DNA from 3 places in the Microbulbifer weihaiensis genome. Region 1 is predicted to be linked to each of the others. Evidence: predicted binding sites of a transcription regulator. Region 1 holds the regulator's gene; each other region holds the start of a gene.
What was found. Region 1 encodes FNR, which switches genes on or off when oxygen is low (the NO sensors DNR and NnrR bind a similar motif). Its sites were predicted from a motif close to TTGATNNNNATCAA; they were not measured.

Region 1 (3,279 bases):
CGGATCCCGGGAAGTCGTCACTGAAAGCTGCCGGCGTTTGATCGAGATCAAGCGCCGGCAGCGCTTCTGCAGGTAATTTCCCCCCGATCCACTTACCCAGACCAGAATTCAGAACCCGAGGTTCTCCGCAGATGGCCAATTCTTGCGATAGCGCAATGCCCGCTTCGACCAAACCCGACGCGCCGGGGCTCTCTCCGGAGCTACTGGCACGCTACGCCGGCCCCTGCCCGCGATATACCTCCTATCCCACGGCGGACCGCTTTGGCCCGCTGGAAGGCGACGAGCCCTGGGCCGCGTTGCAGCAGGTGAAAACGCTGTCGCTGTATGTGCATATCCCGTTCTGTCGTTCGCTCTGCTATTTCTGCGCCTGTAACAAGGTAATTACCCAGCAGTACGGCCTGGCCTCCAGCTATCTGGAAAATGTGTTGCGCGAGGCCCAGTGGTACCGCGACCGTGTAGCCAGGGCGCCGGTTGTGCAGTTGCATCTCGGTGGCGGCACGCCCACTTTCCTGAGTGATTCGGACTTGCAGCGATTGGTCAGTGGTCTCGGCGAGATCTTTGACCTGCGCCCCGGCGAGGATGTGGAGTACAGCGTGGAGGCGGATCCCCGCACGCTGGAGCCGGAAACCCTCGATACCCTGCGCGCGCTGGGCTTCAATCGCTTGAGCCTGGGTATCCAGGATTTCAACCCGGGGGTGCAACAGGCGGTCAACCGTGTGTGTACCGCTGAACAGGTGCGGGAACTGACCGAGCGGGCGCGCGAGCGCGGCTTTGGCTCGATTTCCTATGATCTGATTTACGGACTGCCCGGGCAGGATGTTGCGAGTCTGGAACACACCGTGGATAAAGTGCTGGAGCTGGCGCCGGATCGCATCGCCCTCTACCACTACGCGCATTTGCCGCATCGCTTCAAAGCCCAGCGCCTGATCGATTCCGACCTGATTCCGTCGCCGTCGGCCAAGATTGCCATGCAGCTGGCGGCGACCGAGAGGCTGACTGACGCCGGGTATCAGTTCCTTGGGATGGATCACTTCGCGCGCCCGGACGACAGCCTTGCGCTGGCGGCACAGGAGGGGCGTCTGGCGCGCAACTTCCAGGGTTACACGTTGATGCCGGCTGACGCTCTGGTCGGGCTCGGTGCGTCCGCCATCAGCTACAGCCGCGACGGTTACTGGCAAAACCAGCACAGTCTCAAAGAGTACGCCGCGGCCATCGCCGAGCGCGGTGAGGCCATCTGCCGCGGCTGGCAACTCAACGACGATGACCGCGTGCGCCAGTGGTTGATCATGGAACTGATGTGTCACCTGAAGGTGAGCAAGCAGGCACTGGAGGCGCGCACCGGTGTGCCGTTTGCGCAGTATTTCCGCGACGATGTGGCACGCCTGCGACCAATGTTCGATGACGGCCTGCTGCGTGACAGCGCAACTGACCTCTACGTCACCGAGCGCGGGCGCTGGTTCCTGCGCAACGCTGCCGCGGCATTCGACGCCTATCTGCACGGGGCAGCGAGTAATGCGACTTATTCCCGGGTGCTTTGAGTCAGCGGGACATTGCAGACTTATACACAGGCTTATCAAGGGTTTTTAACGGGGCGGGTGCTTTAAATTGGTGATGGGGATACAATCGGCCGCAATTCCAAGGGCGAGAACGCGGCGTAAACCGAACATGAAAGAAACTTCTTCTGCAGTCAGTTGTGGCAATTGCTCAGTCCGAAGACTGTGCCTGCCCGTGGGGCTGGCGGACGAAGATATCCAGCGCCTGGAGCAGGTCACGCGCAAGAAAAAGATCCTCAAGGCTGGGGATGTGCTGTTCCGCGCGGGCGACTCCTTTTCCAATTTGTATGCGATCCGCTCCGGCAGTTTCAAATCCGTGGTGATCGGTGCCGATGGCGATACCCAGGTGACCCACTTTGCCCTGCCGGGCGAGTTGCTGGGACTGGACGGTTACAGTGGCAGTGCCCACCCCAGTTACGCCGAGGCGCTGGAAGACAGCAGCGTGTGCGTGTTGCCGTTTAATCAGCTTGAGGGCCTTGCGCAGCAGGTGCCTGCCCTGCAGAAGCAGATTTACACCATTTTTTCTGAAGAGTTGAAACAGGAAAATGATGTGCTGCTGTTACTGGGCAAGCGATCTGCTGACATGCGCCTGGCGGCGCTGTTGCTGAATATTTCCAGCCGATATGCGCGCCGCGGTTATTCTGCCAGCGAATTTGTGTTGTCGATGCCGCGCACCGATATTGCCAATTACCTTGGCCTTACCGCAGAAACCGTCAGCCGCCTGATCTCCCGGTTCCAGAAACAGGGGCTGATCAAGGTTCAGGGGCGCGCGGTCACCATCCTCGACCTGATTGCCCTCAGTGAACTGGCGGGCACCCACTGCAGCTACGAAAACTGATCTACAAAAGCACAGGTAAAAGGCCAGCTATTCAGCTGGCCATGGCGGTGACTGTGCCATTTTCGGTGTCGGTGAGGTTTTCCAGCAGGGCCTGATAAAGCCGTTTTACGCCCTGGTGAAAGTGCACGCTTTCTTTTTCGTCCAGCTGCAATTCAATTTCTTCCCAATCCGCCGCGGTCAGGTACTGGGCCACCAGCGGCAGTAAAATCTCATTTTCTTTTTCCAGGTGTTGGCGTTGCAGGTCGATATATTCCTGCGCTGCGCCATAAAGCTGGGAGCGCTCCACGGCCGCATCATTGGCAACGGCATAAAACAGGGTGTTCATCCGCCGTGTGGCTGCGGCAATTGCCTGGTGTTCCCGCAAAACGTCTTCGACTACATCACGTATGTCGACAGGCTTACCCAGGAGGCGTTCAAAGACGAGATCCTCGACCGGGTGATGCCACTGATCGGGGTAGACGGAAAAGTAATCCAGTGCGTCAAGGATTAAGGTTAACGTTGCCGGATCGCGTTCTCGCTTGCCAAGCTGGTGCAGCAGCTTTTCGAATACGTCGAGCAATTGCTGCATGTGTTTGTGGTCATCGCATAGCTGCCAGAAGATGCCATTCATATCGCGCTCCTTGACTGAATATGATTATGTGCATCTACATTGTGGTGTGCCGGCAGGGAAGTGGCTTGATATGAATCAAGCCGCAGCTGGATCATGCTGCGGCTTGCGCCAGGTGAGAATAACGCGTTGATAGCTGCGTTTTTTGCGAGCGGCGCTCGGAATCAGAAGAAGTAATCTTCCAGTTCGATTTTTTCCCAGTCGTATATCTGGCGTTCGCCCCGGGCGGTGACAAGGTGTACTTTTGCAGCGGCAATACACTGTGACCAGTCCACCCGGTT
Region 2 (3,279 bases), on a different contig from region 1:
GCTGGCCGGTACGGCGCTGGCGCTGATGGGGCTAGTGATTTTTCGCTTGCGGCAGGGGAGTTATACGCTGCTGCATGTCTACGGCGTGCCGCGATCGGGGCTGCGCCGCCGGCTGGTCGCGCACAGCATGCTGGTGACCGGCTTGCTCGCGCTGCTGGCGACACCGCTGGGTATTTTCCTCGGCTGGGTGCTGGTGGCGAAGGTCAATCCCGCCGCCTTCGGCTGGGCATTACCGCTGCATTTCTATCCCGGGTTCTGGCTGCAGGTGTGGCTGCTGTGCCTGTTGATTGGTGCGGTGGTCGGTGTGCTGGTGGGTAACCCCGTGCGGCTGGAGACCCTGAAAAATGAATAATTCAACCTTCAACGGGCTGTGGCGCGCAGTGTTCGCCATCGTAGTGCTTCTGGTCGCATGTACGAAAGATGCCGTTGATGAATCGTCAATGGGCGCCCTGCGGGAACCGCCGGCGGGGTTCAAGCAGGCCGCGCTGGGGATGCCTGTGCGTCTGCCGGAGGATTTGGGGGCTCACCCGCAATACCGGCTGGAATGGTGGTATCTCACGGCCAACCTGCGCACCGAGGACGGTGAGGATTTCGGTGTGCAGTGGACCCTGTTTCGCAACGGCCTGCGCCCAGGGCCTTATGCCGAAAAGACGCCCGGCTGGCAGCGCAACGAAGTCTGGCTGGCCCATGCCGCGCTGAGCCGCCCGGATGACCACCACTTCGCCGATCGCGCCGCCCGTGGCGGTACCGGGCAGGCGGGGGCAACCGCGCAACCGTTCAGCGCCTGGATCGATGACTGGCGGCTCGACAGTCGAGGGCCTGATCAGTGGGATCTGGCAGTGGGTACTGAAGACTTCACTTATCAGCTGCGGTTGCAGGTCCAGTTACCGGCGGTGCTGAACGGGGAGGGGGGCTTCAGTGCCAAGTCCGCCGGTGGGGGCGGCTCCATGTATTTCAGTTACCCGAAGCTCGCCATAGACGGCGAAATCGAAGTTGGCGGCGACAACTTCCGGGTCACAGGGCAGGGTTGGTTCGACCGCGAGTGGAGCAGCCAGTACCTGAATCCGGACCAGCAGGGTTGGGACTGGATGGCGCTGCACCTGGAAGACGGTCGACACCTGATGGCATTCCGCGTGCGCGGTGCGGAAGATTTTTATTCGGCCACGCTGGTCGCCGCGGACGGCGGTGCGCACACATTGGCGGCGAAACAATTCACCCTGAAGCCAGTAGAGTATCGCGACAGCCGATTCGGTAAGGTGCCGGTTGTTTGGCAGCTGCAAATTCCCCTGGCGAATATGGATCTTTCCATCCGCTCCTGGCCGGGTGATTACTGGAACCCGGGAACCTTGCGCTATTGGGAGGGCCCTGTCACTGTGACCGGCACTCAGGCAGGCGAGGGCTATCTGGAGATGACCGGTTACCTTCCCTGATGGCGGACTGGCCCTCGAACACTGTATAAACTCGAGGGCTTCGGGATCAGAAGAATTTCGCAACCATGCGAGAGAGTAGTGAACCCGATGGTGTCTTGATGTTCACCGACTTTACGTAATCACCATCTTCGTTCTTTATGTGATTCGCCAGCCAGATCTGCAGTTCGCCCGACAGGGTTTTCGCGATATTTTGCCCGGCCTTGTGTGCATCGAAATATTTTTGAATACGCTTTACGAAACTGGCATGTACGGCTTTGTGTGCATCCAGGAGCGGGTATTTGTTTTGCTCCAGCAGGCTCTCTTCAAATGCGAAGTGAGATGCTGTGTAGTTGATCAATCCCATCAAAACTTGCGTTACTTTATCGCGATCATTGGCCTGTGCTGCCTCGTCGAGTTTATTGATGTAATCCACAATGCCTCTGTGTTGCTCATCAATAATGCTGATGCCGGTATTTAGCGATGTGTCCCATAACATCTTAGCCATGCTTACCTTCTTCTTTTTCTGTGTTTAATTCTCTACGGCCTTTATTTTCAGATCCTTTTCGTTTGATTATTCCGTTGTGAGAGCAATAACGGACCGCAACTACCGTGTGCTACCTTACCGGTGTTCGAGTAGTTGGCGTTGATGTAGATCAAGCACCTTACAGTTTTCGGCCAAGCGCCAAAGCGTAGCCCGGCGAAGCCGGATAAATCCGACCCTCCATTCTTACGTTCCTGTGGCCTCGCCCAAAGCCGGCACCCTGGGCATGGCTTGCCGACGGTGCGTCTCAGTGGTGCAGGGTGCAGGAAAAAGGAGTCCCTGGTCCGGCAGCCGTTGCGCGAGCCCAGACCCTTACAGACCCTTAATAGAATGTGGTGCCGGGCGGTGCCCCAGGTACTTTCCGGTCGGCGATAATTTTTCGCGTGAGTCAGGTTGGGGTACTTGAAAGTTGGCAACCTTCAGGCATACTCCGCCTGCGGTTCGACCGCCGTCGCAAACATCACGACGTTAAACCTGAAGTCCGTTCTGGGCGCTGGGAATCCCAAAACGAGAGTGTCGCCATGGCATCCTCGTACCCGGCCTCCGCTCGAGGTGTTCTGGCGAATAGTCCCGTTTTTTCCGCGCTGTTATGTAAAGCCGGAGTGGACACAGGAACCTCTCATGTCTGATACCCGTTTTTTATCTGAATTCTCCAATACCTACGCGAACATCTTCTCGTTCTGCGGCCTGCCCCTGTCTCGTGATCTGGATGGCGCGGATGCCGTAGTGATGGGCGTGCCTTTTGACCTTGCCACGACCGGTCGTTCCGGCTCCCGCTTCGGGCCGTCTGGGGTGCGCCAGGCTTCCGCCCAATTGCGTTGGGAAAACAAACGCTGGCCCTGGCGGTTTGCGCTGGGTGACCGGCTGCGGGCCATTGATTACGGCGACATTGTGTTCCGCGATGGTGACAGTGCCGCGATGGCGGCACTGGTCGAGCAGCACGCGGACCACATTGTATCCGCCGGCAAGACCTTGCTGACCCTGGGCGGCGACCACTTCATTACGCTGCCGCTTCTGCGTGCCCATGCGCGCAAACACGGTCCGGTGGCGCTCTTGCATTTTGATGCCCATACCGATACCGAGGCCACCGACTATGTTTACAACCACGGTGCCATGTTCCACCACGCGGTGCGTGAAGAGCTGATCGAAACCGGGCGCAGTATCCAGGTGGGTATACGTACCGAGTACACGGTGGAGACCCACCCGTTTGAGGTACTGGACGCGGCCTGGATGAACAGCCATTCGCTGGAGGAATCCCTGCAGCGCATCCGCGCGCGCGTGGGTGACGCACCGGTATACCTGAGCTTCGATATTGACTGCCTGGATCCG
Region 3 (3,279 bases), on a different contig from region 1:
CCCCGAGGCGAACGGTGCGGTGATTGCGCTCCAGCAAGCGAAAGGTGACATCCACCACACCATCCACCGGCTCCGACACTTCGCTGTTCACCCCGGCGATCAGGTTGGTGCGCAACAGGCGCAGGCGCGCGGCATCGACCTTGCGGCGGTTGAAGCAGGCTCCGGGTTTCAATTGCAGGCGTTTGCGCAGGTAGTCTTCATTGACCGTGCTCAACCCTTCCAGTTGAACCTCGCCAATCCGCACTTCCGGGCTTGGCGCCACCCGGTACACCAGGCGCGCCGCCTGTTCGCTGTGAATCACCGTGGCTTTGTAATCCACCTCGATATTTAACAGGCAGGCGTGGTCGCCGAGATATTTCTCGATCAGGCTGACGCCCTCGGTAACCTTCTCAGCCTCCAGCGGGTCGCCAACCTTGAGGCCGACACCGGGAAAATCCGCGCGCAAATGTGGCGGCATTTTTACTGTCAGGGTCTTGATCCGATACAAGGGACCGGGCACCACCCGGTAAAGGATTTCGCCGTCAGTGACCGTCTGGCGCACGCGGCCATCGTAATAGCCGCGTGAGCGCAACAGCTTCTCCAGCGTACCCCGTTCGTAGCGGGCAACATCCAGCGGATCCTCGTAGGACTTCAATACGCTGCTGGATTTGCGCTGCTGGTTCACCTGCTCGCGCAGCCAGTCCTGAAGCTCCCGGTCTTCCGAGACGCGAATTTTGAACTTTGGCAGGCTATCGATAAAAGGCAACGCCTGTGCCGGCTGAATAACAGAAATGGCCAGGCAGCACGACAGTATTACAGCGAGGGTGCTGTACCAGGTGGCGGGAAGAAAGAGACGCAATTCAACTATCCGTTTGCAAATATTCACTACTGCGACGCCGGCCACGGTGAAAAGTTGCCGGGTCGGCACCGGGTAAAGGGCGCCAACCCATCACACGGTGCAAAAGCTATCAGCGCGCAGGGAAGGCCCCAGGCGCCTCTTTTTTCTCAATCAGGGGATTACAGTTTTTGATGACCACGCGCCCCTCGAGCAGGTTGCCTTTGGAGTATTCGGAAAAAATGCACTCATTGGTTCTGGGGTCATAGTTTTCCACCCAGAGGTTGTCGTCTTTCCAGGTGGATCCGAGGTGGCGCTGCCCCTCGGGCACACTGATACGCATCACACCACCGAAACGTTTGACGAAAACCTGTTCATAGTGGAAGTAATACGCCAGCCATCCCACCAGAAACACGATGGCCCCGACGATAGCGCCCTTCCCCAGGCTTCCAAGGCGACTGCCTGCAAACAGACAAAGTGCCGCAAGCCCGATGACTGCGGCCCAGTACAGATACGTAATCATTGCTGATCTTCCGTGAATTATTGAATTATTCGCAATCGGCTCCCAACAGGGTAGCGCAGAATGCCGGGCGCGGTATACCACAGTGGGCGGATGATGGAAACGGGAGGAAAAAACGTGGCAGGCACGAAGAGCAAGCTTGATCTGTATCAAGGGGCGTGACGAGGCGCCTCGTACACTGGACTCATCAAGCAATACCAACCGAAGGAGCTTACCATGGACGCATTGATCGACCTGTTCACCAGCTTTTCTGGCCTGCTGAGCCTGGCCATCGTTGCCTTCGTCTGCCTGATGGCGACGTTCTTTATTCGGCTCGCGTTCAAGAAAATGGATGAAGAAGAACACGAAATTGGCGCGGTGAAGCAAGTACATCAGGGCGCCCATCAGCACGCCTGACCACTTGCCGATTGCGGAGGCAGGCCTCTACTGGCACTGCCTCCCCCCTGATTGCACAGTTACTCAGGTCTGCAATTCCGGCAGATTTTCAAACAGGGTTAACGCCTCAGGGTTCGCCAGCGCCTCCTGGTTTTTCACCGGTCGACCGTGAACCACGTTGCGCACCGCCAGCTCGACAATCTTGCCGCTGATGGTGCGCGGGATATCCGCCACCTGAATCACTTTGGCCGGCACATGGCGCGGCGTGGTGTTGGCGCGGATGGTGGTACGGATTTTCTGGGTTAACGCCTCATCCAGCGCCACCCCCTCTCTCAGCACGACAAACAGTACAACGCGGACATCGTCGCCCCATTCCTGGCCGATACAGATGCTGTCCAGAACCTCCTCGACCTTTTCGACCTGACGGTAAATTTCCGCTGTTCCAATACGCACGCCACCGGGGTTGAGTACCGCATCGGAGCGGCCGTAGATGATCACGCCGCCATGGCCGGTGATTTCCGCGTAGTCACCATGCGCCCAGACACCGGGCCAGCTGTCAAAGTAGGCACCGTGATACTTGCTGCCATCCGGGTCATTCCAGAAGCTGATCGGCATGCACGGGAAGGACTTCGCACACACCAGCTCGCCCTTCTCCTGTGCTACCGCTTTGCCGTCGTCATTCCAGACTTCTACCGCCATGCCCAGGCCGCGACATTGCAGCTCTCCCGCATAGACCGGCAGCGTGGGATTGCCCAGGGCAAAACAGGAGATGATGTCGGTACCGCCGGAAATGGAAGAAAGGCAAACATCCTCCTTGATATCGCGGTACACGTAACGGAACCCTTCATGGGCCAGGGGGGAGCCGGTGGACAACACCGCGCGCAGCTTTTCCAGCTTGTGGCTCTCACGGGGCTTGCACCCGTCTTTTTCCAGCGCCGCAATATATTTCGCACTGGTACCAAACACGCTGATGTTTTCCTCATCCGCCATATCCCACAGGGACTGGGCCGCGGGATAGAAAGGCGAGCCGTCAAACAGCACCAGAGTCGCACCGCACGCGAGCCCGCTAACCAGCCAGTTCCACATCATCCAGCCACAGGTGGTGAAATAGAACAGGGTATCGTCACGACGCATGTCGGTATGCAGCTGGTGCTCTTTCAGGTGCTGCAGCAAGGTACCGCCCACCCCGTGCACGATGCACTTGGGTACCCCGGTGGTGCCGGAGGAATACATGATGTACAGGGGGTGGTTGAACTCGGTTTGCACGAAAGTCAGCGCACGGGCCGGCGCCGTTTCGAGGAAGCCATCCAGCACCACCGCGCGCTCAAGCCCCGCTATCGCTTCAGCGGTGTCCGCTGCGCTGCGGGCAACCGGCACCACCACCATTTGCTCGATCGACTCGATCTGGGCCACGATCTGCTCCAGGCGCGGCAATGAGTCGATGGTTTTGCCGTTATAGAAGTATCCCTCGCAGGCAAACAGAATCTTTGGTTGCACCTGCCCAAAGCGATCCAGTACCCCATTGATCCCGAAATCGGGAGAACAGGATGTCCAGATGGCACCGAGACTG

Region 2: a site for FNR is predicted at 2,053-2,066, ahead of ACNKU7_RS08960 (bacteriohemerythrin). Genes of this name have one in related genera too.
Region 3: a site for FNR is predicted at 1,474-1,487, ahead of ACNKU7_RS12865 (DUF3149 domain-containing protein). Genes of this name have one in related genera too.

Annotation. Positions count from the first base shown of each region.
Region 1 is NZ_JBLWFL010000001.1:651,546-654,824, forward strand. It holds gene hemN (oxygen-independent coproporphyrinogen III oxidase) at 156-1,538, shown strand; gene fnr (fumarate/nitrate reduction transcriptional regulator Fnr) at 1,666-2,391, shown strand; gene ACNKU7_RS02770 (hemerythrin domain-containing protein) at 2,423-3,001, opposite strand; gene ACNKU7_RS02775 (hypothetical protein) at 3,163-3,279, opposite strand, start outside.
Region 2 is NZ_JBLWFL010000006.1:173,107-176,385, forward strand. It holds gene ACNKU7_RS08950 (ABC transporter permease) at 1-352, shown strand, start outside; gene ACNKU7_RS08955 (lipocalin-like domain-containing protein) at 345-1,430, shown strand; gene ACNKU7_RS08960 (bacteriohemerythrin) at 1,477-1,914, opposite strand; gene speB (agmatinase) at 2,572-3,279, shown strand, end outside.
Region 3 is NZ_JBLWFL010000010.1:117,012-120,290, reverse strand. It holds gene ACNKU7_RS12875 (autotransporter assembly complex protein TamA) at 1-838, opposite strand, end outside; gene ACNKU7_RS12870 (hypothetical protein) at 948-1,337, opposite strand; gene ACNKU7_RS12865 (DUF3149 domain-containing protein) at 1,551-1,730, shown strand; gene ACNKU7_RS12860 (acetoacetate--CoA ligase) at 1,794-3,279, opposite strand, start outside.